Regions from separate parts of the Kitasatospora sp. NBC_01266 genome, predicted to be linked through region 3. Evidence: riboswitches for the same ligand, from Rfam matches in the RefSeq annotation. Region 3 holds a riboswitch; each other region holds the start of a gene.

Region 1 (9,723 bases), 2.9 Mb from region 3:
GTGCTGGACCGAGAACTGCGTGGTCGTCACGGTCGGAGTTCCGTCGCCGAAGTCGACGGTGTAGGAGACGACTGGCGACCAGCTTCCGAAGTCGTGCAGCGTGAGGGTGGTCGACGCTCCGGCGGGAATCTGCCGTGGCTGGACCTCGACCGCGACCGAGCGGGACGAGGTCGTGAACTCGAACGCGCCCCGGTCGTAGTAGCCCGAACCGGTACCGGTGTTGGGGAAGGCGGGGTCGTCGATCCGCTGGTAGCCGTAGAGGTCGGTGGTGAGCTCGCCGGGTGCGTTGGCGTCGGCCGAGTCGATGCCGGGGGAGTTGGAGCCGATGGGGAGAGCGGTGTCGGGGTTCCCCGAGTAGTGCGGATCGGCCGTGATGTCGTGGGCGCCCTGCTGCGGGACGGCCTTGGTGAAGTCGGCCGCGGTGGCGTAGCTGGTGCCCGCCCAGTTGTAGACCGGCGCGTTGCCGAAGGGGTCGGCCAGGTTGTAGTCGGCGACGGTGCCCGGCACCGAGTCCGCGGAGACGGAGAGCTTGGCCGTGCCCTGGCTCGGGTCGCAGGCGGGGGCGTTCTTGCCGGTGTCGAAGCCGGTGGCGAGGACGTTGTTCTCGACCACGGCCTTGGACGAGTTGCCGAGCAGGCCGATGGCCGGGCCGCAGACCGAGCTGACGGTGTTGCTCGTGATCACCGTGCCCGGGGCGTCGGTGATCTGGATGCCGGCGCCGCCTGCCTGGTTGTCCACGGCGTTGGTGGTGAGGATGGTGCCGGTGACGCCGGCGTCGACGACGATGGCGGTACGGGCAAGGCCCCTGACGATGTTTCGGCTGATCGTGGTGGAGGCGGTCGTCCCGCTGAGGTGGATGCCGGCGGTCTGCGGGCCGGACGTCGATCCGCCCATGATGTTGCCGTCGAGGGTCACCAGCTGGGTGTCGGCCAACTGGACGGCACCGAGGGAGCCACGGATACCGAGACCCGTGATCGTGACATCGTGGACGCCGTTGAGGACGAAGCCGTGGTCTGCGGCCGTGCCGCCCGGGTCGAAGCCGACGAGCGGCAGAGTGCTGAGGCCGTTGCGGATGTCGCCGCCGCGAACGGTGATCGGCTTGCCCGGCTCTCCCGAGTGGGTGAGCGTGACCTGCTCGCGGTACGTGGCCGCGGCCACCTGGACGGTCTGGCCGGGCTGGGCGGCATCGACGGCGGCCTGGATGGTGCAGAACGGCGCGGCCTGGGTGCCGCTGCCCGTGTCGGTGCAGCCCGAGACCGGGTTGACGAAGAGCGTGGCACCGTCGGCGACCGCGAGGACCGGGGCGGGCAGACCGGCCCCGAGCGCGATGACGGTGGCGACGGCGAGGCCGGCGAGATGACGCTGGCGCACGGAGGACCCCCTGTGGACCGGATGCTGGAGGCTTCTACGCACGTGGCGGAAGCCGGGCACATCCTCCTCTTGATCTTCATCTTTGTCACGCCGTTACGAGCGCCTCCCGGATGTCGGGAAACCCGGCCCTGAGCTGGCGATTCACTGCGCGGACGGCGGTTGACCGCCTTGATCGCCGCGTGGCGAAGCCTTGGCCTGCCGGAAGCCCGGGTGGCGCTCGGTGACCTGGACTTCCCCACGTGTCCAGGGCCCTTTGGTCAAGGTTTAGTAAATGCGGCAAGCGTTCGGGTGGAACAGGGCTAAGCTAGGCAAGGTTTTGCAGGCACCTCGTTCGGTGAGGCGTCTTCATGGACACAGGCCACTGATCCCAACCGTCGAGAGACGCTCCGGATCAGGACAGATCTTCCCGACCTAAGGGTTGATCCCAAGTGGCTTCCGGCTCAGCCGAGTCGGATCACGCCGTGAAGTGCCAAAGCTCTGACGAGTTGGGGTGAGCTGGTCCTCGGGGCCGGCGAGCTCCTTGCCGTGTCGTCATGCGCAGCGGTCCGTCGCGCGCACCGGCCGGGAGGAGGCGAGAGACTCATGGATTGCAGTAGTCCGGGCCACAGTTGCCCCTACCCCCGCCTGTCCTCGTACTTCTTCGGCTCGCGGTAACCACCTTCGCTACGCGCTTTTCGATCTGACGCGCCATCAGCGGCTCAGTGCTGCCCTGGCGCGCTCCTTGGCGCTTGTTCGTAGCGGGGATAGCTGCCGCGTGCCTCCAAACTCCCCCTGAATCGTTGGGGGCTGAGGGAGGTTCACCATGACCACCAACGTGACACTCGACTCGAAGGTTCCGGCGGCGCGCAGCGCGGTGCTGGATGATGCGCACCTGGGCGATATCAAGGGTGCGCTGGGCACGATCAGGCTGGATGACACGGCTGACCGCAAGGGTCTGTCGGCGAAGCTGAAGACGCTGCTGGCGATTGTCGGTCCGGGTCTGATCGTGATGGTCGGCGACAACGACGCCGGGGCGTTCTCGACGTACGGCCAGGCGGGGCAGAACTACGGTACGCATCTGCTGTGGACGCTGCTGCTGCTGGTTCCGGTGCTGTACGTGAACCAGGAGATGGTGCTGCGGCTGGGTGCGGTGACCGGTGTGGGGCACGCGCGGCTGATCCTGGAGCGGTTCGGGAAGTTCTGGGGCGCGTTCAGCGTGATCGACCTGTTCCTGCTGAACGGGTTGACGCTGGTGACGGAGTTCATCGGGGTGACGCTGGCGGCGGGGTATCTGGGGCTGCCGAAGGTGGCGTCGGTGGTGCTGGCGGCGGCGGTGATCATCGCTTCGGCGTTCACGGGGTCGTTCCAGCGTTTCGAGCGGATCGCGGTGGCGCTGTGCGCGGGGTCGCTGCTGCTGGTGCCGATCTACTTCATGGTCCACCCGAGGACCTCGCAGCTGGCGCATGACTTCGTGGTGCCGGACATGCCGGGTGGTACGGGGCAGTTGGCGACGGTGATGCTGCTGATCATCTCGATCGTGGGGACGACGGTGGCGCCGTGGCAGTTGTTCTTCCAGCAGTCGTATGTGATCGACAAGCGGATCACGCCGCGGTTCATGAAGTACGAGAAGGCCGATCTGTGGATCGGGATCGTGATCGTGGTCGTGGGTGCGGCGGCGATGATGGGTTTCACGGCGGCGGCGTTCGCGGGTACGGACGGGTTCGGGAACTTCACGGACGCGGGTGCGGTGGCGAAGGGGCTGGCGGACCATGGTGGCAAGCTGGTCGGGGTGCTGTTCGCGATCGCGTTGCTGGACGCGTCGATCATCGGTGCGTTCGCGGTGTCGCTGTCGACGGCGTATGCGATCGGTGATGTGTTCGGGATGAAGCACTCGCTGCACCGCGGGGTCGGTGGGGCGAAGGGGTTCTACGCGGTGTATGCGGGTCTGGTGTGTGCGGCGGCGGCGATCGTGCTGGCGTCCAGTGACCACACGCTGGGTCTGCTGACGCAGGGTGTGCAGGTGCTGGCGGGTGTGCTGCTGCCGTCGGCGTCGGTGTTCCTGCTGCTGCTGTGCAATGACAAGCAGGTGCTGGGGCCGTGGTCGAACGGGCCCAAGGTGAACGCGTTCACCTCGGCGGTGGTGGGGGTGCTGGTGACGCTGTCGGTGATCCTGACCGCTTCGGTGCTCTTCCCGGACATCACCTCGCGGCAGATCCTGGACATCATGGCCGGCTGCGGCGTGGTGGGTGTGCTGGTCGCCGGCTTCGCCTTCACCCGCAAGCGGACCGCGACCGCCGAGGACCCTCCCCCAGCCTCCGGCCGGGGGTGCCCCCAGGACCGCACGGGCCGCGACGACTGGCGGATGCCGCCGCTGGAGACCCTGACCCGCCCGGTGATGTCCACCGGCCGCAAGGTCGGCATGGGCGCACTGCGCGGCTACCTGCTGATCGCGATGGTCATGGTCGTCTTCAAGCTGGTCGAGACCGCGCTCGGCCACTGACGGCCGAGGCGCCCTGTCCGGCCGCCCGGTCCCGGCCGGCCGGACAGGGGCCGCCTTCCCCGGCCCAACTCGTCCCGGCCTCCAACCCTGCCGTTCAACAGCTCCTCCTGCCTTTCAACTGACGCACGCTCAATCGCGCGAAGCGTTCGCTTCGCCATGCCCGCGTGCGCGTGACGTGCGCGCACGCCGTCCACGGAGGTGAGCTCCCCGTGTCCGTCTTCACGTTCCACACCGCGCTCCCGGCGGCCCGACCGCGACCGGCCATCGGCCTCGGCGGCACCGTCCGGGTCCGGACCTTCCTGGCGCAGTTGCTGCGCCGGCTGGCCGACAGCCCGCTCGACAGCCCGGTGCTGCACACCTTCCGGCCCCCGGCGCCGCGCGCCACCGCCGCTCCGCAGCGGCAGCGCGTGCGGCTGGCCGCCGAGTGGCACGCCGTCACCGACCGCGCCGGGACCGTCCACCTCGAAGCCGCCTGGCACGCCGAGAGCTGAGAAGGAGACGTTTCGATGCCCCTGCACTACCCCAGGGTTCAGCTGATCTTCTCCGACAATCCAACCGCGACTGCTCCCATGGTGGAGGCGCCGACCCGGCGCCTCACGGCGGTCGGCGTGGTGGTCGACATCGACCAGCGCACTGCCACCGTCGACGGGCGGCGGCTCGACCTCACCTACCTGGAGTTCGAGTTGCTCGCCCACCTGATGGCCCAGCCCAAGCGGGTGCTCTCCCGCAGCCAGTTGATGGAGGCCGTCTGGGGCCGCCCGAATCTCGGCGACACCAGGACGGTCAGCACTCATGTGGCCCGGATCCGCCGTAAGCTCGGCCCGGCTCATCGCGACGCCATCACCACCGTCCGGCAGATCGGCTACAAGTTCGACCCGGCCTTCGCCGGGCCTGACCACCGCCGCACCCGTTGACCCCAGCGATCCCCGAGGAGGTGCTTCATGCACGCCCTGTCCACCCTCGACTTCCTGCTCCGACTGGGTACCGGCGTCCTGTGCGGTGCCGTGATCGGGGTCGAACGCCAGTGGCGGGCCCGGATGGCCGGCCTGCGCACCAACGCGCTGGTCGCCACCGGGGCCACCCTGTTCGTGCTCTACAGCGAGGCCGTCGGCGACACCAGCAGCCCGACCCGGGTGGCCTCCTACGTGGTCTCCGGTATCGGGTTCCTCGGCGGTGGCGTGATCCTGCGTGACGGCGCCGGGGTGCGCGGCCTCAACACCGCTGCCACGCTCTGGTGCTCGGCCGCCGCCGGGGTGCTGGCCGCCTCCGGCAAGTACGGCTTCGCCGTGATCGGGACGCTGGCCGTGATCGCCGTCCACGTGGTCGGCCGTCCCGCCGGACGCCTGCTCGACCGGGTCCCGGCCGCCGGCACCGACCCCGACGCGGTGGTCGAGGCCAACCTGCACCTGCGCTGCGACCGCAGCTCCGAGACCCATATCCGGGCCCTGCTGCTCCAGGCCCTCACCAGCTCGGGCCTCACCCCGACCGGCCTGCGGGCCCGCCGGGAGACCCCGGAGACCACCAGCCTGCGCGCCTCGCTCTCGGTCAGCGGTGACGTGGCCAGCGCGTTGGAGCAGGTGATCTCCCGGCTCTCGCTGGAGCCGGGGGTGCGGGATCTGCACTGGCACCTGGACGAGGAGGAGGACGTTAACCAGGCGTTGGCGTGAACCAGGCGTTGGCGTGAACCAGGCGTTGGCGTGAACCGGGCGCCGGCGTGAACCGGGCGACGGCGCGGCGCGAGGCAGGGGGCGCGGACGTGTGGAGCAGCGTGCGGGGCGGACTGGCGGCGTTCCGGCGGTGGCGGCGCCGGGCGGTCGTGGTGGGGGAGTTGGCGGGGGAGTCGGCGGTGGAGCCGGCGGTGGAGCCGGTCATGGGGTCGGCTGCGGGGGCGGCCGACGACTGGTTCACCGCCGAGAGCCTGGCGGGCTTTCCGCTGGAGGCGGTGCGGCCGTACCTGGCCGGCTGTCCGCTGGGGCGGCTGCAGACCGCGTGGGTGCTGGCCCGTACCGGTCATGAAGCGTCGTGGATCTCCGGGCACTTGGACCTGCCGGAGGCGGCGTCGGAGCTGCTGGTGGCGGCGGCCCGGCAGCAGGGCTGACCTCTCGGGGCGCTCTGCGCTCCCGGATCGCGGCCCGGATCCCGGCGATCATCCCGGTCGGTGTCTCCTGTTCCTGGCCGCCTGCCCGGCTGTCGCCTGCCCGGCTGTCGCCTGCCCGGCTGTCGCCTGCCCGGCCCTCGCCCGGTGCCGGTTCCTCCTCCCAGCAGCTGCGGCAGAGCCCGTCCCGCAGCGCGGTCGGGCGGGCCGGGCGGTGGCAGCCCTGGCACTCCGTCAGCCGCTCGGACGGCGGCTGCGGCTCGGTGTCCCGCGCCGGCGGCAGCCGGTCGATCAGCCGCTTGCGCGCGAACGCACCGGGGCACTGCACGGTCGCGGGCAAGCCGTTGGTCATCGCGAAGCGGAACTGCTCGACGGTCACTCCGCGCGCGAACCACTCGGCGGCGAGCGCCTCCAACTCCGCGCACTCGGCGGCCGAGAGCATCATCCGCCGGTCGGCGGCGGCCAGCGAGGCCAGCGCCCGGTAGGAGAAGGAGCGCGCCGGGGGCGCGGGCGCGGGGTCCGTGCGCCCACTGCTTTCGCGGTCGTTGAGGAACTTCTCCCACCAGGTGGCGCTGCGCGGCGTGCGCGAGAAGTACGTCCGGGAGACCCACTGGGTCAGGCCGTCGCCCACCGTCTCGCGCACCCGGCGCAGGTGGCCTTTGCGGATGAGCGCACGGAGCACGGTGCTCACGGCCTGCTGCCCGTAGCGGGCGAGCGCGCGGGCGAGGGACTTGATGTCGACGGCCGCGCCTTCGGGCAGGCCGTCGATGTGGCGGGCGATTTCGGCCTCGCGGTCGGGCAGGTGAGCGAAGTCGTCCGGCCCGCTCGGGTATTGCGACGGCGCGGACCGCTTGCCGTAGCCGGGGGCGGCGATAGCATGGTGAGTAGCCACTGGATCGATCGGCTCGATTCGTGTCGGTCAGACCCCCGTTCGGTGTTGGTGCACCGGCGGGGGTTGCTTCTTTGCGCGAACCGTACACCGCGATCGCTGGCAGTTGCCAACTGATGACAATAAGTCATACTCATCGGCTTGCAAGAGCATTGGGTGGGTGGGCGGGATATGTACCACCCACCGTTCCGCAGTGAGAGCGCTCGGGTCTCGAAGCCCGAAGCTCGGGGTGCCGCGACGCCTACCGCCGCTGCCTCGCGGGGTCTCCTGAGGCCTCCCGCGACCCCCTGAAGGCAGCTCAGAACAGCACTGTGACCGTACTGTTACGAGCTGCGGAAAATACCCTTACCATTTTCCCAGTGTAGGAACGTACGGTCGATGCCATGGTGTCGAAGTCCCCTTCCCGCGCTTCCCGTCCACTGGTGCTGCTCTCCTCAGGCGTCCGCCTGATCGGTGCGAGCGGCGTGGCCGGTGTCCTGCTGGCCGGCATGGCTCTTCCGTTCGTAGGCGGAGTTGGCCTGGGCGCGAAGGCCTCGGTCGACAACTTCAACAGTCTGCCGAGCGACTTCAAGACGCCGCCGCTCTCCCAGGCCTCCACGATCTACGACGCGAACAACGGCGTGATCGCCACCGTCTACGACCGCGACCGCACCGTGGTGCCGAGTGACCAGATATCCCCGCTGGTGAAGTCGGCGCTGGTCGACATCGAGGACAACCGCTTCTACCAGCACGGCGCCATCGACCCCAAGGGCCTGGCGCGGGCGCTGGACAGCAACGCGAGCGGTGGCGGCACCCAGGGCGCCTCCACGCTGACCCAGCAGTACGTCAAGAACGTCTTCGTCGACGAGGCCGGTGACGACGCGGCAGCCGTGCAGCAGGCACAGCGCCAGACCATCGGCCGCAAGATCCAGGAGATGAAGTACGCGATCAGCGTCGAGCAGACGCTGACCAAGGACCAGATCCTGACCAACTACCTCAACATCACCTTCTTCGGTGAGAACGCCTACGGGATCGAGGCGGCGTCCCAGCGGTACTTCAGCACCGACGCGAAGGACCTGACGCTCCCGGAAGCAGCCCTGCTGGCCGGCATCGAGCAGTCGCCCACCAACTACGACCCGATCGTGCACAAGGCCAACGCCAAGGAACGACGCGACACGGTGCTGAAGAAGATGGCCCAGTACGGGACCATCACCCAGGCCGCGGCCGACCAGGCGATCAACACCCCGATCCAGCTCACGGTCACCCCGCCGCAGCAGGGCTGCATCACGGCCAAGGCGGGCGAGGGCTTCTTCTGCGACTACGTGAAGCAGATCATGCTCTCGGACCCGGCGTTCGGCGCCAGCACCGCCGACCGGCAGGCGCTGTGGAACCGGGGCGGGCTGCAGATCCACACCACCCTGGACCCGAAGGCGCAGAACGCGGTCAACCAGTCGATGGCGGACAACGCGAACGCCTCCGACAAGCCGGCGGCCGTGATGAGCGTGGTGCAGCCGGGCACCGGCAAGATCCTGGCGATGGGGCAGAGCCACCCCTACGGTCTGGGCACCAACCAGACCACGATGAACCTCAACGTCAGCCATGCGATGGGCGGCGGCCAGGGCTTCCCGACCGGCTCGACCTTCAAGCCGATCGTGGCCGCCGCCGCGATGGAGAACGGCATGGGCGATGACACGAACCTCACCGTGCCGTACAGCATGCCCTGGCCCGAGATGAAGGACTGCCAGGGCGGCCGCTTCAAGTCGAGCGGCGAGGTCCACAACGACTCCACCGCGGAGGCCGGGGACATCGGCATGCCGCTGGCACTGTCCGCGTCGATCAACACCTACTTCGCCACGCTGGAGGGCCAGGTCGGGCTCTGCACGGTCGATCAGATGGCCAACAAGCTCGGCATCACCCAGCAGGCCGGCGGCCAGAAGCTCCAGGTGGTCCCCGCGATGACGCTGGGCGTCAACTCCCTGACGCCGCTGCAGATGGCGGGCGTGTACGCGACCTTCGCCTCGCACGGCGTCTTCTGCGACCCGATCGCGATCAGCTCGGTGACCGGCCCGGACGGCAAGAGCGTGGCCGTCCCGTCGGCCAACTGCTCCCAGGTCATGTCGGCGAACACCGCCGACACGATGACCGCGATGCTCAAGGGCGTGGTGCAGGACGGCGGCACCGCCAGCGGCCAGGGTCTGGCCGGTCGTGACTCCGCCGGTAAGACCGGCACCACCGACAAGGCCCTGCAGGCCTGGTTCATCGGCTACACCCCGGACGTGGTGGGCGCCACCGTGGTCAGTGACACCGGCACCCAGCAGCCGCTGGAGGGGCAGGTCCTCGGCGGCAGCCCGATCGAGCAGGCCTTCGGTGGCCAGGTCGCGGGCCCGGTCTGGCACGAGGCGATGCAGGCCATCGTGGCCGGCACCCCGGTCAACAGCTTCCCCCCCATCTCGCTGCCCAGCGCACCCGCGCTGAACCCCCCCACCAGCCCGACCGACGGCTCCAGCCCGAGCGGCGGGGCCAGCCCCGGCCAGTGATACCGCCGCCCTGACGCGTTGAGCCCCCGGCCTCGGCCGGGGGCTCAACGCGTTCGCCCACTCGCGAAACCAGTTGCCGGAACACGGGGTTCGGCCCACACTGTCGCGGTGATCTCGGACGCCGACGCCGCCGCGCTGTACGACCTGCTGAACCCCTGGGACCCGGGCCACCGCCCCGAGGACCGCTTCTACAACGAGCTGGTGATGGCGGCGGATTCGGTCCTGGACGTCGGCTGCGGCACCGGCGCGATGCTGATCCGGGCCCGCGAACAGGGCCACCACGGCCGCCTGGTCGGCCTGGACCCGGACCGCGCCGCGCTGGCCCGGGCCCAGCGGCGGACCGACATCGACTGGATCGAGGGTACGGCTGCCC
Region 2 (9,723 bases), 5.2 Mb from region 3:
TCGGCGGACAGGCCTATTCGGCCGGCCACGATCCGAGCCAGCCTCGGGTCCTCGGCCGCTAGTTCACGCAATCGAGGCGTGGTGGTAGTCGGCCGCCACGCCTCGTTGATCAAGCTTTCCATCTCCACGGGACTGATCCTTCCGCCGATCGAGGGTCAGGGTGTCAGCGATCTCCGACAAGGTGCTTGCGGCGCTGGATCGGCACACGCGGACCCTGTTTGATCGTGCCCCCAGCGGCAACCCGCTGGACGACGACGATCCGGCGAGCGCCGTTGATCATCCGCGCAGTCGTACCGGTCCGGGCCCCGAAAACAGCAGGCGGTGCTTCCCCCCGCCGCAGAGGGGAGAAGCACCGCCGTCACGACCGGAGAGTCGGTCAGCTCCGGGTCGCCAGGATCTGGCTGGAACCGTCGGGCATGCCCGCGATACCCACCCGCTGAGCGGGGAAGGTGTTCGACCCGTACGGCCCCGGGACGGCGCCGAAGCCGCTCCAGTTGCCGTTGGCGAGGCGGATGTTGTGGTAGACGTTGCCGTCGTTGCCGATCGCCAGCACCTGGGAGGAGCCGTCGGGCATCCCCGCGATCGCCACCGCGCTCGCGGCCATGGTGGACGAGCCGGCGCTGGGCAGCGGGGCGAAGCCGCTCCAGTTGCCGTTGGCGAAGCGGATCTCGTGGTAGACGTTGCCGTCGTTGCCGATCACCAGGACCTGGGAGGAGCCGTCGGGCATCCCCGCGATCGCCACCCGCTTGGCCGCCATGTTCGGCGTGCCGATCCCGGGCAGCGCGGCGAAGCCGCTCCAGTTGCCGTTGGCGAAGCGGATCTCGTGGTAGACGTTGCCGTCGTTGCCGATCGCCAGCACCTGGGAGGAGCCGTCCGGCATCCCCGCGATCGCCACGTCGCCGGCCGCCATGTTCGGCGTGCCGATCCCGGGCAGCGCGGCGAAGCCGCTCCAGTTGCCGTTGGCGGAGCGGATGTTGTGGTAGACGTTGCCGTCGTTGCCGATCGCCAGCACCTGGGAGGAGCCGTTGGGCATCCCCGCGATACCCGCCTTGCGCGCCGCCATGTTCGGCGAGCCGACGCCGCTCAGGGCCGCGAAGCCGCTCAGCGTGCCGCTGGTGGACCGGATCCCGTGGTACAGGTTCCCGTCCGTGCCGATGCCCAGCTCCTGCGAGGTGCCGTCCGGCATCCCGGCGATCGCCGCCTCGCTACCCTTGAACACGCCGACCCCGCCGACACCCGACATGGGGGTGAAGCCGGGCCAGTTGCCGGAGCTGGTCCGGGTGCCGAGGAAGAACTCGGAGGACTGGGACGGCGGCACGTTGGTGACCTGCACGTCCAGGTAGTCCTGGTCGATCCCGATCGAGTAGCCGCCGTAGGTCTGGTCTGCGGACGGCGAGGCGTACTGGTGGACGCGCTGGTGGTTGGCCCAGTAACCGGCCGGAATGGCCGAGTCGTTGGTGTCGGCCACGCCGTTCCAGTTGGCGTCGAACACCACGTCGGGCATGGTGTAGCCGCTGTTCCCGGCGTTGGCGACCAGGTCCTTCATGCCGGAGTTGGAGCTGCTGTAGACGCCGGAGTTGAAACCGTAGGCGTGCAGCTCGTTGGTCCAGGCGGTGAGGAAGGCGAGCACCGAGCCGGTGTACGTCGACTGGTAGCTCTCCATGTCGTAGTACAGCACGCTGCCGGGGGCGAACCCGAGCGTCGTGGCCTGCTGCACCGCGTCGTCCGCGGCGTTGGCGCCCTGGGTCGCCGGATTGGTGATCCCGCTGGCCTGCACGCCGACGTACAGCGGCATGAAGTGCCAGCCGCTGCTCTGTTGCTGCTGGACCCAGGAGGCCGTCAGGTTCGTCTGGCTGCAGGCGCGGTTCGAGCCGCCGATGTAGATGCCGATCGCCCGGTACGGGGAGGCGGACATCCAGGCGTTCATGGTGTCGCTGCTCGGCGCCTGGCAGGCGTCGAAGCCCTGACCGGTGTAGCTGGTGGCGGAGGCCGGCACGGTGGCGGCGGCGGACAGGCTGGAAGCGGCGGCGCTCCTGGGCGCGGCCGCCAGCATCCGGGGCGCGGCGGCCTTGGCGGACCGGCCGCTCGGCGCCGTGGTGGGCAGCCCGGCGCCGGCGATGATCTGACGGATCGACTGCTCGTCGGTGTCGTACGTACCGGTCACCTGAACCGTGGCGTCGGCCGCGTCGATCTCGTGGCCGGTCGCGTCGACCTTCGTGCCGACCGGCGTACCGCTGACGGTAGGTTCGACGAGCAGGGCCTCGGTGCGGCCGATCAGATGCGCCGGGCAGTTCTGCTCGGTGCCCGGCTGCCCGAGGTAGATGGTGTGCTGGTCGAACCGGACGCACGCGTGCGGATCGGCCGTCAGATCCACCACCGTCCATCCGGAGGGAACGTGGAACACGTGGTTCTGGTAGGACACGGCCTTGGTGTCCGAGGTGCCGGATGCGGCCTGCGCTGATCCGACGGCGGTCAGCGACGCGACGAGCGCGGCTGTCGCGGCGACCGCGTAGCGGCGTCGTCCGGTAGTGAGGCGAGAATTCACACGGGTCTCTCTGACAGTGGTGACGGTCGTCCCGCCGGGGTGCGGCGGGCCGGCGGACGCCACCGGCGCAGCGGCCGGCGGCGGTTACGGACTGGCGGACCGACCATCCGATCGAATCGTCGGCACGACAGTTACTCAGGATGCTAGTGCGACGCTCGGACATGTCGTGACGGCACCCGCCGAATCGGCCTGCCCGAGCGGTCGTGGCGGCCGCCGGCCGACAGGTGCGCTCGGCCCGCGGCTGCTTCTGGTCAGTCAGATCGGTTGCTGATCACGGAAGTCCACCGACATCTGGAACCCCCCGAGCGGTACGGAGACCGCCAGGCGAACAGTCCTTCTCAACGTTCCTCATCCCCCTGTGCCATCGATCAGCTCTCGTGATCGATGCGGAACACAGTAGCCGGGGCGGTCGTCACGATCCGAACCTCCCCCCGGGCTCCGGCGAGAGGGAACCGGGGACGCTCCGGCCGCGACTCACCGCGCGGTCCCGCGCCCGGGTAATCCAGTTGTCGATCGCCGTCCGACCCGGCACAGTCGCGGACTGTGCGCCGAAACGAATACGTGGGGCCGATGGCGTTGCGTGCGATGCAGAGCCTGGCCGGCCGGGTGTTCCCGGAGGCCGGCTGGCGGCACTCCGGCGACCTCGCGTGGGCGGCCGCCTGCGCGGATTCCGCTCCCGACACCCGCCCCACCGCAGTCTGGTCCACCGGCGATATGACCGTGGCCTGGGGCTGGCTGGAGTCGCCCGGAGAGCTGACCATGCAAGTCGACCCGGCTCATCCGGACCTCGCCGACCAGGTGCTGGCCTGGGCACGCCGGGCCACCGGCTCCGCCCGGCCCAGCGTGACGATCGGCGCGCACGAGACACACCTGGTGGCCGCGCTGACCGCGCACCGCTTCGAAGAGGACACGGACGGCCCGTTCTTCGCCTGCCTCGGACGACCGCTGACCGATCTGCCGCCGCTGCTCACCCCGCCCGGTGGCACGGATGAGCCCACCGCCCCTCAGCTGCGGGGCGGCATGACCCCGGGGCCGGCCGGGCCCGACAGTTCGGCGTGCTCGGCGATCGTGCGGGCGGCGGCGGTGGGGAGGTCGAGGTGCTGGGCGAGCCAGTCGGGGCGGTGGCCCTGGAGGGAGAGCAGGTAGGCGGTCTGCACCCGTACGTCGTAGGCGACTTCGGTCGAGGTGGTGGTCGCGAAGTCGTTGGGGTCGAGCAGGTACAGCTGCGGTACTCCGTCGCGCAGGGTCAGCCGCAGGCAGCCGCGTACGGTGCCGGACGGGGCGGGCGTGGCGGCCGTGGCGCCGGAGCGGCGGGTGGGACGGCTGGACATCAGGGTGGTCATGGGTGTCAACCTCCGGAGGCTCAAGGGCTGTTGGAGGGCACGCGCGGAGCCGGCGGGCTGCCGTGAAGCGCGCGGGGCGCAGCCGGGGGCCGGAGTGCGGGAAGGGGTCAGCGCGTGCCGGTGCGGAAAGCGGACAGGCGGGTGCGGGGCCTACTGTGACCCGGACTACTACTGCTCGAATCCATCGCTGTCGCCTCCTTCCGGCCGGTGCGCGAACTGGTGCGCCTGATCGACACGGCAAGGAGCGGACCGGCGCGCACGAGCCGCCGGCACACCCCAACTCGTCAGAGCTTCAGCACTTCACGGCGTGATCCGACTCGCGGGAGTCGGAAGCCACTTGGGATCAACCCTTAGGTCGGGAAGATCTGTCCTGACCCTGGGCGTCTCTCGACGTCGTGGGGTCAGTGGCCTGTGTCCGTGAAGACGCCTCACCGAACGAGGTGCCTTCTGCACAACTTCCGCCACTATAGACCGCCGAAGTGGACACGCGAGCCGGCCGAGCGACTTCCGAGCGACTTCCTGACGCGCTGCCCGCCGGACAGCGCCTAACGGCTCCCGTCCCAGAGCGCGCCGAAGGAGAGCAGCTCGTCGCGGTGCTCGATCCGCCGCACCCACTCCTGCGGCCAGGCGTCCGCGCCGAGATACGCACCGGCGAACGCGCCGGTCAGGCAGGCGATCGAGTCGGAGTCGCCGGAGGAGTACGCGGCCCGGCGCACCGCCGCCACCGGGTCGTCGGGCAGCAGCAGGAAGCAGAGCAGACCGCCGGCCAGGGCCTCCTCGGCGACCCACCCCGCGCCGGTGGCCAGGCAGGGGTCGGCCTCCAGGTCGGGAGCCGCCAGCGCGGCGTCCAGCCGGTCGAGCACCGCGAGGCAGTCGTCCCAGCCCCGGGCGATGAACGCCTGGGCCGAGGGGTCGGATGCCCGCGCCACCAGGTCGCCGAGCCAGAGGTCGTCGTACCCGGTCCGGTTGAGGTTCGCGTAGCTGCGCAGCAGACCGGGCAGTTCGGCCGGCGCCGCGCCTTCGGCCAGCAGCCACACCGCGTGCGCGGTGAGGTCGCTCGCCGCCAGCGCGGTGGGGTGGCCGTGGCTCAGCGCCGCCTGGAGCTGTGCGGCGCCGGATCGCTGACGCTGCGTCAGATTCGGCACCAGTCCGATCGGGGCGACCCGCATGTTGGCGCCGCACCCCTTGGAGTCGATCTGGCTGGCCTCCTGCCAGCGGCGGTCGGGCTTGGCCAGCAGCCAGCAGGCCGTCAGACAGGTCTGGCCTGGGGCGCGGTTGTTGTCGGGCGACTTCGACCAGTCGACGAACTCCTCACGCACCGGCCGCTCCAGGCGCAGCGGGGCGAGCGTCCCGCGGTCGAGCGCGGTGCGCAGGCCGCGTGCCAGGGCCAGCGTCATCTGGGTGTCGTCGGTGATCAATGCGTGCTTCGGCAGCGGAAGTTCGCGCCAGTGGGGCCAGTGTGCCTCGATCAGCTCGACGGTCTTGAACTCGGTGGGCTTCCCCAGGGCGTCCCCGATCGCCAGCCCGAGCAGTGCCCCGGTCGCGGGCCTGCGCACCGCCCGGGGCGCGGGGCCGGCCTCGTACCAGGCCACCAGGGCGGCGGCGATCGCATACAGCGTGCCGTCCAGGTACGCGGTGGCGATGGTGCCGTCGCTGAAACGCTCGCCGCGCACCACCGCGGTCGCGGCGCGCACCGCGTCGCCCGGGGTGTAGGTCTCCTCCCAGCTCAGTTGCGGCAGGGGGAAGTTGATCCAGGCATAGCTGGGCGTGACCGCTCCCACGGTCGACAGCAGCCCGGTGAGCAGGTTCACCCGCTCCCCGTAGGCGGGGTAGGGGAATCCGCCGGCCGGCGCCGTCCAGCGGACGTCGTCGTCCTCGACCGTCCAGTCGCGCACCGCCGCAGCGAGCCGCAGCCAGGCGTCGGCCCGGTGGCGTCGCAGCCGGGCGAGCAGCGCCGCGTCCCCCGGGTCCCAGGCGGGGTCGGCCGGCTCCGGGCGCGGGGGCGCGGGGCGGAGCAGCCGGTGCATCCGGGCGTACTTCAGCCGAAGCCGGATCCGGGTCGCCGGGTCCAGCGCCGCGAGGCGCTCGGGGTTCGAGTTGTGCGCGAGGTCGGCTTCCTTGATCGCGACCGCGCCGGGGGTCGACCTGATCCGCGCCGCGTACTCGCGCGGGTCCTCCCCGGGGCGCTTGGTCAGCGCCAGGACCAGCTCCTTGGTGTGTGCGGAGAGCGGCGCCGAGGCCAGCCACTGCGGCGACAGCGCGGCGTCCTCGATCGCGTCGTGCAGCCAGGCGGCGGCGATCTGCTCCTCGCTGCCCTGGGAGCGAGTCACCCGTGCCGCCACGGCGGCCAGGTGCTCGGCGTACGGCCGACCCGCCTTGTCCAGCTGTCCGGCGTGCGCGCGCCGGGCCACCGCTTCGACCTCGGCCAGACTCAGAAAGACCATCAGCGCACTGTACTACCGCCACTTTTGCCGACCGGGACGGACCGGGGGCGGGCCGGGGGCCGACCGGACGGTGGACCTGCTGGTGCGGAGCCGGCCCGTGCGTCCCGGCGGGCGCCGGTTGGGAAGACGATCGTCAGTCAGGAAGGACCCGCGCCCACGGGGAGTGCTGTCCACGGCTGACGGGGGCCGACTCCGCGTTCAACATGCTGATGCATGCTGGACGCTATTGCAACTCTTACGCAATAGTGTTTCCAGGCATGATCATCACCTCTGAAAGGGGCCGTGTCCTGATGGGCACCTACTCGCTTCCCGACCTGCCGTACGACTACTCGGCACTGGAGCGCGCGATGAGCGCCGAGATCCTGGAGCTGCACCACTCCAAGCACCACGCGGCCTACGTCAAGGGCGCCAACGACACCCTGGAGCAGCTGGCCGAGGCGCGCGCCAAGGAGCAGTTCGGCAGCCTGGTCGGCCTGCAGAAGACGCACGCCTTCCACCTCTCGGGCCACGTGCTGCACTCGCTCTTCTGGGAGAACCTCTCCCCGGACGGCGGCGACCGCCCCGACGGCGCGCTCGGCACCGCGATCGAGCAGCACTTCGGCGGCTTCGAGGCGTTCCGGGGGCAGCTCACCGCCGCCACCGTCGGCGTCCAGGGCTCGGGCTGGGGCCTGCTGGCCTGGGAGCCGCTGAGCCGCAGCCTGGTCGTCGAGCAGGTCTACGACCACCACGGCAACGTCGGCCAGGGCACCACCCCGCTGCTGGCCTTCGACGCCTGGGAGCACGCCTACTACCTGCAGTACCGCAACGTCCGCCCCGACTACGTCGAGAAGCTCTGGGACGTCGTCAACTGGAACGACGTCGCCGCCCGCTTCGCCGAGGCCGCCGCGGCCTGACGCGGCGCCGGTGGGCCGGCTGCCGGTGCGGCGGGCGCGGGCGCTCGCACCCGCCGCATCGGCCGCATCGGCAGCCGGAGCGCGCTGCCCGGCGTGCGACCGGGGCGTGCAGAGCCGAGACTGGCGGCGTGACCGATGACGTGTATCGAGGATGGGCGACCCTGATCGACCGGGGTTTCGAGATCGTGGTCCACGCGGACCTGGCCGTCCGCCGCTCGCCGGACGGCGGCCAGGGCTGGGGTGGGCACCTCCAGGCGGACCGGGAGGAGGACTTCGAGCTGATGGCGAGGGTCGGCGACGGGCGGCTGCGGTTGCCGGACGGCACCGAGGCGGACTTCGCCGGGGACGACAACGAAGTGGGTTCCGGCGGCCTGTCCATCGCCGGCAGCGGACCGGCGCCGTTCTGAGCGGCTGCGGCTGAGCAACTGGGCGGCTGAGCTGGTCCGGTCGCCGGGCTGCTGAGCCGCCGTCAGGGAGCTTCGGGAGGCCGGGATGTGCTGGAGTGCCGAGGCGGACCTGGTCGCGGGCACCGCGGTGGCCGGGCTCGGGCTGCTCTGCTTGGCGCGGGTCCGGCGGCCGCGCGATCTGCCGCTGGCGGCCGTCCCGTTGCTGCTCGGCGTCCATCAGCTGACCGAGGCCGCGGTCTGGCTCGGCGTGGACGGCCGGATCGGTGCCGCCCCCGCGCTCTGGGCGCGCACCGCGTGGGCGGTGATCGCGCTGCCGCTGCTGCCGGCCCTGGTCTCGGTGGGTGTCTGGTGCGCCATGGGCCCGCCCGGCGCGGCGGGCCGCTCGGCCGCCGGACAGCGGCGGCGGGCCGGCTTCGCGCTGCTCGGCGTGACGGTCGCCGTCCTGCTGCTGGCGGCCCTGCTGGCGCACCCGGTGACCGTCCAGGTGCACCACCATCTGCTGGCGTACGGGACCGGGATCCCGTACGCCCCGGTGCTGGTGACCGGCTACCTGCTGGCGACCGTGGGCGCGCTGGTGGCCGGCGGCGACCGGCTGCTGCGGCTGCTCGGCTGGCTGGCCGGCGCGGCGGCCGTGGTGTGCGCCCTGCTCTGGCGGCTGGCCTTCGTCTCGACCTGGTGCGCCCTGGCCGCGCTGGTCAGCGTGGTACTGCTGCGCTGGGTGGGTTCGCGGGCGGGCAGCGCGGTTCCGGCGGCGCAGCGCAGGTAGTGCCCGGTCGGTGGCACGGACGAAACCCCGCTGCCGAGCGCCCGCTGACGGTCCGTGGCCGAACCGACATACCGTCAGGCGCGCTGTCAGCGGGCGGTCGGCAGCGCCGCCGTCAGTCCGACGCGCTGTGCTCGGCGTGCGCCACCTGGGCGAGCAGCCGGTGGGCCAGGTCGCGTGCCTCGGCCGGGCTCAGGCCGGCCCAGACCTTCGAACGGCCGCCGCGTTCGGGGCCGACGTTCAAGGTGATCCGGTCGATCGGTCGACCGGGGACAACGACCCGCAGCGCTCCGACCTCGATGCGGCGACCGCACGCGGTCACCAACGGCTGCGGTCGAGACGGTTCCTCAAGCGACGACATGATGCTCCTCAGCCCTTCCCCGATGTTGCCCCGGCAGGTGTACAGGGGAACGGGGTCGCCGGTCGGGCTATTCCGGGGTCACTGTCCGCCACCGGTGCCTGGTGCGGGCCGGGTGGGTCAGGAGAGGCCGGCCTTGACGGAGCAGATGGGCCAGGCGCCGGGGCCCTGGGCGGCGAGGACCTTTTCGCCGATGGTGATCTGCTGGGCGCGGGTGGCCTGGTTGGCCTGGGGGGCGTACTGGGTGCCGCCGAAGGCGGCCCAGGTGGAGGAGGTGAACTGGAGGCCGCCGTAGAAGCCGTTGCCGGAGTTGATGGACCAGTTGCCGCTGGCTTCGCACTGGGCGACGTTGTCCCAGGTGCTGGTGGTGGCGGCGGAGGAGGCGGTGGCCGTGACGAGACCGGCGATCGGCAGGGTGGCCAGGGCGCCGCCGAGGACGGCCATGCGTCGGCGGTTGCGCTTGCGGGCGGTGGTGTCGTTCGTGGTCGCGTTGCGGACGGTCATGCGGTTCCTCTCGGTCGGCGTGCCGGGGCAGGCGGAACCAGGCCGGTGGGGGCCTGGTGGTGGTGTGGGGGGCGCGGTGGGTGGTGCGGTGGGTGGTGCTTGCCGCGCTGGTTTCGAAGCTACGGGGGGTGCGGGTGGGCAACAAGGGTTTGTGGGGAAGTGGCTGGTCAGGGGCTGGTTACCGGGGGTAGGTGGGGGTCGGGGGCGCGGTGGGCGCGGGGTCGTGGGTGTCGGTGGCGGGGTGGATGTGGTGGCCGTCACCGGTGGTGCCGCGTGAGGCCGCGCACATTGTCGACCCGTGGTGAGCGGCCCCTGACCCAGCGCCCACGCCGGCGCGACCCGAAAGCGGTCGCCGGATGGTCCAGGTCACACCGGGCCGGCCGGCTCCGGCTCCGGCTCCGGCGCCGGAGCCGGCGGGTGAACCCCGTGGCGCCGGACAGCCCGGGCCCTTCCCGATCACTTGTCG
Region 3 (9,723 bases):
CGTCACCAGCACCCCCACCACCGCCGAGGTGAACGCGTTCACCTTGGGCCCGTTCGACCACGGCCCCAGCACCTGCTTGTCATTGCACAGCAGCAGCAGGAACACCGACGCCGACGGCAGCAGCACACCCGCCAGCACCTGCACACCCTGCGTCAGCAGACCCAGCGTGTGGTCACTGGACGCCAGCACGATCGCCGCCGCCGCACACACCAGACCCGCATACACCGCGTAGAACCCCTTCGCCCCACCGACCCCGCGGTGCAGCGAGTGCTTCATCCCGAACACATCACCGATCGCATACGCCGTCGACAGCGACACCGCGAACGCACCGATGATCGACGCGTCCAGCAACGCGATCGCGAACAGCACCCCGACCACCTTGCCACCATGGTCCGCCAGCCCCTTCGCCACCGCACCCGCGTCCGTGAAGTTCCCGAACCCGTCCGTACCCGCGAACGCCGCCGCCGTGAAACCCATCATCGCCGCCGCACCCACGACCACGATCACGATCCCGATCCACAGATCGGCCTTCTCGTACTTCATGAACCGCGGCGTGATCCGCTTGTCGATCACATACGACTGCTGGAAGAACAACTGCCACGGCGCCACCGTCGTCCCCACGATCGAGATGATCAGCAGCATCACCGTCGCCAACTGCCCCGTACCACCCGGCATGTCCGGCACCACGAAGTCATGCGCCAGCTGCGAGGTCCTCGGGTGGACCATGAAGTAGATCGGCACCAGCAGCAGCGACCCCGCGCACAGCGCCACCGCGATCCGCTCGAAACGCTGGAACGACCCCGTGAACGCCGAAGCGATGATCACCGCCGCCGCCAGCACCACCGACGCCACCTTCGGCAGCCCCAGATACCCCGCCGCCAGCGTCACCCCGATGAACTCCGTCACCAGCGTCAACCCGTTCAGCAGGAACAGGTCGATCACGCTGAACGCGCCCCAGAACTTCCCGAACCGCTCCAGGATCAGCCGCGCGTGCCCCACACCGGTCACCGCACCCAGCCGCAGCACCATCTCCTGGTTCACGTACAGCACCGGAACCAGCAGCAGCAGCGTCCACAGCAGATGCGTACCGTAGTTCTGCCCCGCCTGGCCGTACGTCGAGAACGCCCCGGCGTCGTTGTCGCCGACCATCACGATCAGACCCGGACCGACAATCGCCAGCAGCGTCTTCAGCTTCGCCGACAGACCCTTGCGGTCAGCCGTGTCATCCAGCCTGATCGTGCCCAGCGCACCCTTGATATCGCCCAGGTGCGCATCATCCAGCACCGCGCTGCGCGCCGCCGGAACCTTCGAGTCGAGTGTCACGTTGGTGGTCATGGTGAACCTCCCTCAGCCCCCAACGATTCAGGGGGAGTTCGGGGGCACGCGGCAGCAGACCTCGGAACAGGTGCCCGCACCTGTACGGGTGAAGCTTGCCGAGGTGGTTACCGCGAGCCGAAGAAGTACGAGGACAAGCGGGGGTAGGGGCAACTGTGGCCCGGACTACTGCAATCCATGAGTCTGTCTCTCGCCTCCTCCCGGCCGGTGCGCGCGACGGACCGCTGCGCATGACGACACGGCAAGGAGCTCGCCGGCCCCGAGGACCAGCTCACCCCAACTCGTCAGAGCTTTGGCACTTCACGGCGTGATCCGACTCGGTTGAGCCGGAAGCCACTTGGGATCAACCCTTAGGTCGGGAAGATCTGTCCTGATCCGGAGCGTCTCTCGACGGTTGGGATCAGTGGCCTGTGTCCGTGAAGACGCCTCACCGAACGAGGTGCCTTCTTCATTGAACGCTAATCAGCATAGACCCGCGCCCACATCGAAGCGCCCGCGATTACCAAACTTTGACTGATGAACAGGTTGTTCACAAGTGAACATTGACAACTGATTGAAGCCTCGACCAGAGTGCTGACATGGCATCAACTCACTCTGCCGATCCGGTCGGACCCGTCGATCCGTTCGCGGTGCCGGATCCCGACCAGGCGCGGGCCCAGCGCGAGTACACCTCGCTCTTCCGGATAGCCGAGCGGCACGCCGCCACCGACGAGCAGCGCCGACGCCAGGTGCACCCCGCGGTCCTCGCCCCGCACGAGGCGATCCGTCTGGTCAGCCTGCTGCTCAGCGGCACCGCGACGGCCGAGGCGGGCGAGCCGGAGGTGGACCGCAGCGACATCCTGGCCGCGCTCAGCCTGGTCCCGCTGGCCCGGGCCGAGATGGACGACCTGGAGGCCGGACTGCTCGGGATGGCACGCGGGCGCGGACTCACCTGGCAGGAGGTGGCGTTCGGTCTGGGCCTGGGCACCCCGCAGGCGGCCCGCCAGCGGTACGAGCGGCTGGCCGGGCGCTCGGCAGTCGCGGCAGCGGCTTCGTCACCGGCACCGGGGGCGGGAGCGGGGGCGGCACCGGGGGCGGGAGCGGGGGCGGGGGCGGGGGCGGGGGCGGGGGCGGGAGCGGGGGCGGGGGCGGCCGCGACCGACTGACCGCGACCGGGGAGCTGTCCGCCCGGCGGGCCGGGAGAGACAGCGGCCGCCGCTACCGGCGGTGGCCCGCCGTCCGGCCTCCGGGCCGGGCCGCCGCGCGGACCCAGAGGGCGATCACCGCGCCGAGCAGGCAGAGGGCCACCGCCACCACGATCGCGCGGTCGGCGCCCGCGGCCGTCGCGGCGGCCGGCCCGGCGGCTGAGTGGGCGGAGCCGATCAGGGCCAGGGCCAGGGCGACGCCGAGGGCCGAACCCAGGTAGCGGGCGGTGTTGTTGGCGCCGGAGCCCATGGCCGCGCGATGGGCCGGCACGCTGCTGACGGCGAGTCGGGCCAGGGCCGCGTTGAGCACGCCGCTGCCCAGACCGGCCAGCGCCAGGCCGGGGACCAGCCGGGGCCAACCGGCGTCGGGCGTCAGCCCGTAGAGGGCGGCCTCACCGAGCGCGCAGGCCAGCAGGGCGGCGGCCAGCTGGGTGATCGGGGTGAACCGGTCGGCCAGCCGACGGGACTGCAGGGCGGCGACCACCGACAGGCCGGACCAGATCGCCAGCACCAGCCCGGCCACCAACGGCGTCTCGCCGAGCGCGCGTTCCAGCACGGTGGGCAGGCAGCTCATCAGGCCGACGATGGACAGACCGGTGAAGAGCGCGCCCGCCCCGGCGGCGATGAAGCCGGGGTCGCGGAAGAGCCCGAGGTCCAGCATCGGCTCGGCCACCCGGGACTCCACCAGCGCGAACGCGGCCAGTCCGGCCACCCCGAGGACGAGCAGCACCACCGGGACGGTGCGCAGCCAGCCGGTGCGCCCCTCGGCCAGACCGGCGACCAGCGCGGCGGTGCCGGCCGCCAGGGTGAGGGCGCCCAGTGGGTCGAGGCGGCGCGGCCGGTCGCTGCGGGACTCGGTGAGGCAGCGCACGGCGAGCCCGGCGAGCAGCAGCGCCAGGAGCGCCAGCAGCGCGTAGACCGCACGCCAGCCCGCGAGTTCGGCCAGCAGCGCGGCGTAGACGGGGCCCACCGCGATGCCGAGCCCGACCGCCGCGCCCCAGCCGCCGAGCGCCCGGACCCGGGCGGGGCCGACCGGGTAGGCCTGGCTGAGCAGGCCGAGACTGGGTGCGAGCAGCGCGGCCGAGGCGCCGCCCTGGAGCACCCGGGCGGTCACGAAGACGGCGGTGTCGGGGGCGAGCGCGGCCAGCGCGGCGGACGCCGCGAGGAGCAGCGCGCCTGCCACGAACACCCGCTTGCGGCCGTGGTCGTCGGCGACCCCGCCCATGATCAGCAGCAGCGCGGTGAGTCCGAGCAGCGCGCCGGTGAGGATCCAGGTCTGCGCGGCGGGACCCGCGTGCAGGGCGGCGGCGGTGGGCGCCAGCGTGGTGGTCGGCAGGGTGTAGGCGATCAGCACCAGGAAGGTGCCGTAGCAAGCGGTGAGCAGGGTCGGGCGCGGGCCTCGCTGGCCACTCGGGTCAAGCGCGCCGCGCGAGGCGGCCGACGGGCCTGGGCCGGCCTGCGCCGACCGGTCCTGCACGGGCTGGTCCCGCACAGGCTGGTCCCGCACGGGCTGACCGTCCGTCAGGACGTGCGGACGGGGACTCTCCGGAGACATCTGCGACCACCTAGGTCTGGTGAATGAACTCACTCGGGCACAGTAGGTCTGGTGAATGAACCGACCCGTCCCCCAAGCTACACCATCGGTCTGTTCATTGAACCGACCGAGTACACTCGCTCCCATGGCGCTCGGAACGGACTACGCCCAGCAGGACTGCTCGCTCGCCCGCGCCCTGGAGGTGGTCGGCGAGCGGTGGAGCCTGCTCATCGTGCGCGACGCCTTCTACGGGGTTCGCCGGTTCAACGACTTCCTGGCCCATCTGGACATCCCGCGGGCGGTGCTCACCGCGCGGCTGCGGAGCCTGGTCGAGGCCGACGTGCTGCGCAAGGAGCCCTACCAGGACGCCCCGGTGCGGTACGAGTACCTGCTGACCGAGGCCGGCCTCGAACTCTGGCAGCCGGTGCACGCGCTGGCCCGCTGGGGCGAGCGGCACGCCGCCGAGCACCCGTCGATCACCGTCTTCACCCACGACGTGTGCGGCAACCGGATCAGTCCGGTCGGCATCTGCGTCCCGTGCGGGGTCGCGGTCACCCCGGCCCATGTCGTCATGCGGCCGGCCCCCGACGGCCGGCGCAGCCAGCGCACCGACCCGGTCTCGCTGGCGCTGACGCGGCCCCGGCCCCTGCTCACCCCCGTGCTGACCGAGGGGCCGCACTGACGCCGGGCACCGGGTAGGTCACACCGAGCGCACCACCAGCGACGGGCAGCGAGGGCCGACCGGCGCCGCCGGCACCGGCGCGGCGGCGAAGGCGAAGCGGACCACCTTGCCCCACTCGCTCGGCTCCCAGCCCCAGCTGTCCGCCAGCGCCTGGACCAGCGCCAGACCGCGTCCGGAGGTCAGGTCGTCCGCCGGGCAGAGCACCATCGGCGCACGCCGGGACCGGTCGGCAACTTCCACCATGAGCTGCCGACCGGTCCAGCGCACCGTGACCCGGCACTCCCCGCCGCCGTGCTCCAGCGCGTTCGTCACCACCTCACTGGCGCACAGCCGCAGGTCCCCCTGTGCCTCCAGGGCGAGCGGCACCCCCCAACCCGCGGCCACGGCAACGATCCGGTCACGAGCTCGCCGAACGGCACTGGCATCAGCGGTGACCTGGAATTCATCCGACAGGGGACGGTACTCGCGCTCCATGTAGGGCATCTCCTCGTCGATCCAGGGAGCGGCCGAACCATGGTTCCGCCGTCCCCGAGCGGCTGATGCACAGTCAACCGACTTACGCCCGAGAAGAGAACGGTTCATGCTGGGCTCAGCCGTGAACGACGTGAATCAAGCAAGGGGGAGCTATGACACGCACGCCGAACAGACAGCTGGCCGCCCTGCTGGCCGAGGCCCGCTGGGGCAATGACCAGCTGGCCCGCGCGGTGAACCGGATCGGCCGCAGCGCCGGTCTGGAGCTGACATACGATCACTCTGCGGTCTCGCACTGGCTGAAAGGCGTCCGTCCCAAGCCGGCCGTCCGGCCGGTGGTGGCGGAGGCCTTCGCCCGGCGGCTCGGCCGCCCGGTCACCTCGCAGGAAGCGGGCTTCGGCCCGGCACCGGCCGGCAGCACGCCGGGGGGCGATCTGGCCGACCTGGTGCGCAGTGACATGGACCCGTCGCGCCGGAGCATGCTGACCGCCGGGCTCTACTCGGCCGCGATGCTGGTCCCCGGCTACACCGAACTGGCCCAGCGGCTGGACAACGCCAACCAGGAGGTGCGGGCGGGGCGCACCGTGCGGATCGGCGAGAGCGAGGTGGAGACGGTCCGGGCGATGACGGAGCGGATCGCGGCGATCCTCGACGAGTTGGGCGGCGGTCACGCCCGACCGATGAGCGCCGCGTTCCTGGCCAACACGGTGATGCCCTGGCTGCAGGCGGACGGCACGCCGAAGGTGAAGAAGTCGATGCTCGCCGCCGCCTCCGACCTGGTCTACCTGACCGGCTGGATGGCGATGTACGAACGTGCGCACGGTCTGGGCCAGCAGTACTTCACCGAGGCGCTGACCCTGGCGCAGGACGGCCAGGACCACGTCACCTACTGCCGCACCCTGCGCGGCATGGCGTTACAGGCGGCCAACCTGGGCTACGGAGCGCGCGCGCTGCAGTACGCGGATGCCGCCGCCGAGTGCGCACCGGCCGCCGGCCCCCGGCTGACCGCGTTCCTGCGCGGCCAGCAGGCGCACGGCGCCGCCATGGTGCGCGACCAGCGCCTGGCCTTCGCCCGGCTGGGCCAGACCGAGGAGGCGCTGTCCAAGGCCGACGGGCGCAACGACGCGGTCGGCGGCTACGACTGGTCGGCGTACCACTTCCACGTCAGCAGCGTGCTCTACGCGCTGGGCGACCTGCCGGGCTCGATCCAGGCGATGCGGCAGTCCAACCGGGTACGCCCGGCGAGCGAGCGCCAGGGCCGGCTGCACGCGAACGGGGTACTGGCGGCGCGTCAGTGGGAGTTGGGCCATGTCGAAGCAGGGTGCGTGACCTGGGACGAGTTCCTGGACGACTACACCACGCTGGCCACCGCGCGCGGTGACGAGCACTTCGACGTGCTGCGGCGCAGCGTCGCCGCCCACCCGGGCAGCCGCGCGGTGCGGCGGCTCGGGGAGCGGGTGCGGGTGGTGGCGGCGCAGAAGGCCGCGGTGTGACGGGGTGAGCGGCGGCGGCCGCCCGAGGGGGACGCGAGCGGAGGCGGGTTCCCCGAAGGCGGTCGGTCGCACCGGAACGGCGCGTCGACATACCGACCTGCCGACCTGCCGACCTGCCGACCTACCGACACGCCGTCGTACCGGGACGGTCCGAGCAAATACCCTCTGGGGGTATATCCTGAGCGCCGTAGCCGACCCACCCGTGCGGACCTCTCCCGGAGGAAGGCGGACCAGCTGCCATGGACGCGATCCGGCACGCCCTGTCCATCACCGGCGCGATGACCTGGCAGATCACCTGGGCCCTGATCCTGGGTTTCGCACTCTCCGCGGTGGTCCAGGCGGTGGTGCGCAGGTCCACCGTCGTTCGGCTGCTCGGCGACCACCGGCCACGCACCCTGGTCGTCGCCTCGGCGCTGGGTGCCGCCTCCTCGTCCTGCTCCTATGCGGCGGTGGCGCTGGCCCGGTCGCTGTTCCGCAGGGGTGCCGACTTCACCGCCGCGATGGCCTTCGAGATCGCGTCCACCAATCTGGTGATCGAACTCGGGGTGATCCTGGCGCTGCTGCTGGGCTGGCAGTTCACCGCGGCGGAGTTCGTCGGCGGTCCGATCATGATCGCGGCACTCGCCCTGCTCTTCCGGTTCTTCCTGCGCGACCGGCTGGTGCGGGCGGCCCGCGAGCAGGCGGACCGCGGGCTGACCGGGTCGATGGAGGGGCACGCCGCGATGGACATGTCGGCGCCGGGCCAGGGCTCCTTCGCCCGGCGCCTGTTCTCCCCCACCGGCTACACCGCCACCGCGCACGTCTTCGTGATGGAGTGGGCCGCCATCATCCGGGACCTGGTGGTCGGGCTGCTCATCGCGGGCGCCATCGCCGCCTGGGTGCCGGACAGCTTCTGGCACGGCTTCTTCTTCGCCGGGCACCCGCTGGCGAGCAAGATCTGGGGGCCGCTGATCGGGCCGCTGGTGGCGATGGTCTCCTTCGTCTGCTCGATCGGCAACGTGCCGCTGGCCGTGGTGCTGTGGCAGGGCGGGATCAGCTTCGGCGGCGTGATCGCGTTCATCTTCGCGGACCTGCTGATCCTGCCGATCCTGAACATCTACCGGAAGTACTACGGCACCCGGATGGCCGTCTTCCTGCTGGTGAGCAGCTACCTGGCGATGGTGGTGGCGGGCTACCTGGTGGAGCTGCTGTTCGGCGGGCTGGGGCTGATCCCGGACCAGCGGGACGCCAGGATCCCGATGGCCGGCATCAGTTGGGACTACACCAGTTGGCTGAACCTGGTCTTCCTGCTGCTGGCCGCCGCACTGCTGGTGCGGTTCCTGCGCACCGGTGGACCCGCGATGCTGCGGATGATGAGCGCGGCGCCGCAGGCCGGGCACGACGAGCAGCACGACCACACCGCCCGCCACGAAGGCCGACACCCCCGCGACCCCGGCGCCTGACACCGTCCTGGTCTACTCTCGCGCCATGACCCGCCAACTCCCGCCGCTCAGCGACGAAGAGCGCCGCGCCCGCCTGGCCCGACGACAGCTGCTGGCCCCCACCCGGCGGGCCGCCACCGTCGAGCAGGTGACCGATGCCGTGGTGGGCCTGCATGCCACTGACGCCGCCACCGTCTACCTCTCGGCCTGCGCCCGCCTCGCCGAGCCGTCCGCCGCCGCGGTCGACCGGGCGCTGTACGAGGAGGTGACGCTGGTGAAACTGCTCTCCATGCGGCGCACCATCTTCGCCGTCACCGAGGAGTTCGCCCGCTACGTCAGCTCCTCGACCGCGCGGGCCATCGCGGCCAAGGAGCGGGCCACCCTGGTGAAGCGCCTGCGCGAGGGCGCGCAGGGGTGGGACGAGGCGCGGCTGGCCGAGACCGAGCAGGCCGTGCTCGCCGCGCTGGCCGCCCGCGGCGAGGCCACCACGGCCGAAGTGGCCGCCGACGTCCCGGCGTTGCGCGAGACGATCCTGATGGCGCCGGGCAAACCGTACGAGGCGCGGCAGAGCGTGGGCAGCCGGCTGCTGCGGGTGCTGGCCTCGGACGGGCACGTCCGGCGCTGCCGGCCGCGCGGCTCCTGGGTGAGCAGCAGCTACCCGTGGGCGCTGGTCCCGCAGTGGCCCGACGTGCCGGTCCGGGAGGCCAAGGCCGAGGTGGTGCGCCGCTGGCTGGCCCGCTTCGGTCCGGCCACCGTGGAGGACGTCAAGTGGTGGACGGGCTGGACCCTGGGCGACACCCGTACGGCGCTGGCCGATGTCGGCGCGGTTCAGGTCCAACTGGCCGGCGGCCTGGGGCTGGTGCTGCCCGGCGACGAGGAACCGGACGCCGCGGCGGCCACCGGGCCGGACGCCGGGCCGGACGCCGGGCCGTGGGCCGCGCTGCTGCCGGCGCTGGACCCGACGGTGATGGGGTGGCGCGGCCGTGACTGGTACCTGGAGCCGGAGTTGGTGCCCGCGCTCTTCGACCGGTCCGGCAACGCGGGTCCGACCGTGTGGTGGAACGGCCGGGTGGTGGGCGGCTGGGCCCAGCGCGCGGACGGCGAGCTGGTCTGGCGGCTGCTCGCCCCACTCGGCCGGGCCGAAGCGAAGGAGGCCGAGCAGGCGATCACTACCGAGGCCGAACGGCTGGCCGACTGGCTCGGCGAGGTCCGCGTCACCCCGCGCTTCCGCACGCCGCTGGAAGGGGAGTTGACCGGTCCTGGCGGTGCGCGGAGCTGAGTCGTCATCACGAGCCGCTCAGTGAAGGGAAGGTGGGAGGTGGAGATAGGACTCGAACCTATGTACGCGGCATTGCGGGCCGCTGCCTCGCCACTCGGCCACTCCACCAGGCGACTTGCTGCTCGGCAACGATGGTTGCCGCCACCCGCGCCGCGCGCCAAATCGGCTCCGCGCCGCCTCACCCGCTCGGCGGTACCTCGTCCACCCCGTTCGCCCGGACGGCCCTCGGCCCGCCAGGCCCGGGCAGCACCGAGCCGTCACCCGGCCGCGTGGGCGGCGACAGCATCGGCGAACTCCCGGGCCGGCAGCGGCAGGGCCTCCCAC

The links. A riboswitch is a leader RNA that binds a small molecule or an ion and turns the genes downstream of it on or off. The one in region 3 is predicted to bind magnesium.
Region 1: another riboswitch for magnesium. It lies ahead of OG403_RS17150 (NRAMP family divalent metal transporter); the one in region 3 lies ahead of OG403_RS29465 (NRAMP family divalent metal transporter).
Region 2: another riboswitch for magnesium. It lies ahead of OG403_RS07190 (hypothetical protein); the one in region 3 lies ahead of OG403_RS29465 (NRAMP family divalent metal transporter).

The regions. Positions count from the first base shown of each region.
Region 1 covers NZ_CP108458.1:3,956,829-3,966,551, reverse strand. The annotation lists gene OG403_RS17155 (PKD domain-containing protein) at 1-1,371, opposite strand, end outside; M-box (ykoK) riboswitch at 1,691-1,868, shown strand; gene OG403_RS17150 (NRAMP family divalent metal transporter) at 2,174-3,850, shown strand; gene OG403_RS17145 (hypothetical protein) at 4,060-4,341, shown strand; gene OG403_RS17140 (winged helix-turn-helix domain-containing protein) at 4,357-4,764, shown strand; gene OG403_RS17135 (MgtC/SapB family protein) at 4,792-5,517, shown strand; gene OG403_RS17130 (MarR family transcriptional regulator) at 5,755-6,837, opposite strand; gene OG403_RS17125 (transglycosylase domain-containing protein) at 7,218-9,350, shown strand; gene OG403_RS17120 (class I SAM-dependent methyltransferase) at 9,459-9,723, shown strand, end outside.
Region 2 covers NZ_CP108458.1:1,620,548-1,630,270, reverse strand. The annotation lists gene OG403_RS07200 (HEAT repeat domain-containing protein) at 1-128, opposite strand, end outside; gene OG403_RS07195 (glycoside hydrolase domain-containing protein) at 377-2,545, opposite strand; gene OG403_RS07190 (hypothetical protein) at 3,550-3,888, opposite strand; M-box (ykoK) riboswitch at 4,157-4,335, opposite strand; gene OG403_RS07185 (ADP-ribosylglycohydrolase family protein) at 4,434-5,480, opposite strand; partial or broken gene OG403_RS07180 (DUF6508 domain-containing protein) at 5,478-6,332, opposite strand; gene OG403_RS07175 (superoxide dismutase) at 6,623-7,225, shown strand; gene OG403_RS07170 (DUF4873 domain-containing protein) at 7,354-7,632, shown strand; gene OG403_RS07165 (DUF6629 family protein) at 7,718-8,398, shown strand; gene OG403_RS07160 (hypothetical protein) at 8,511-8,756, opposite strand; gene OG403_RS07155 (transglycosylase family protein) at 8,874-9,257, opposite strand.
Region 3 covers NZ_CP108458.1:6,856,232-6,865,954, reverse strand. The annotation lists gene OG403_RS29465 (NRAMP family divalent metal transporter) at 1-1,335, opposite strand, end outside; M-box (ykoK) riboswitch at 1,604-1,781, opposite strand; gene OG403_RS29460 (DNA-binding protein) at 1,914-2,480, shown strand; gene OG403_RS29455 (MFS transporter) at 2,533-4,026, opposite strand; gene OG403_RS29450 (winged helix-turn-helix transcriptional regulator) at 4,199-4,735, shown strand; gene OG403_RS29445 (ATP-binding protein) at 4,754-5,209, opposite strand; gene OG403_RS29440 (hypothetical protein) at 5,362-6,699, shown strand; gene OG403_RS29435 (permease) at 6,939-8,141, shown strand; gene OG403_RS29430 (winged helix DNA-binding domain-containing protein) at 8,167-9,399, shown strand; tRNA gene OG403_RS29425 (tRNA-Cys) at 9,437-9,507, opposite strand; gene OG403_RS29420 (LysR family transcriptional regulator) at 9,657-9,723, opposite strand, start outside.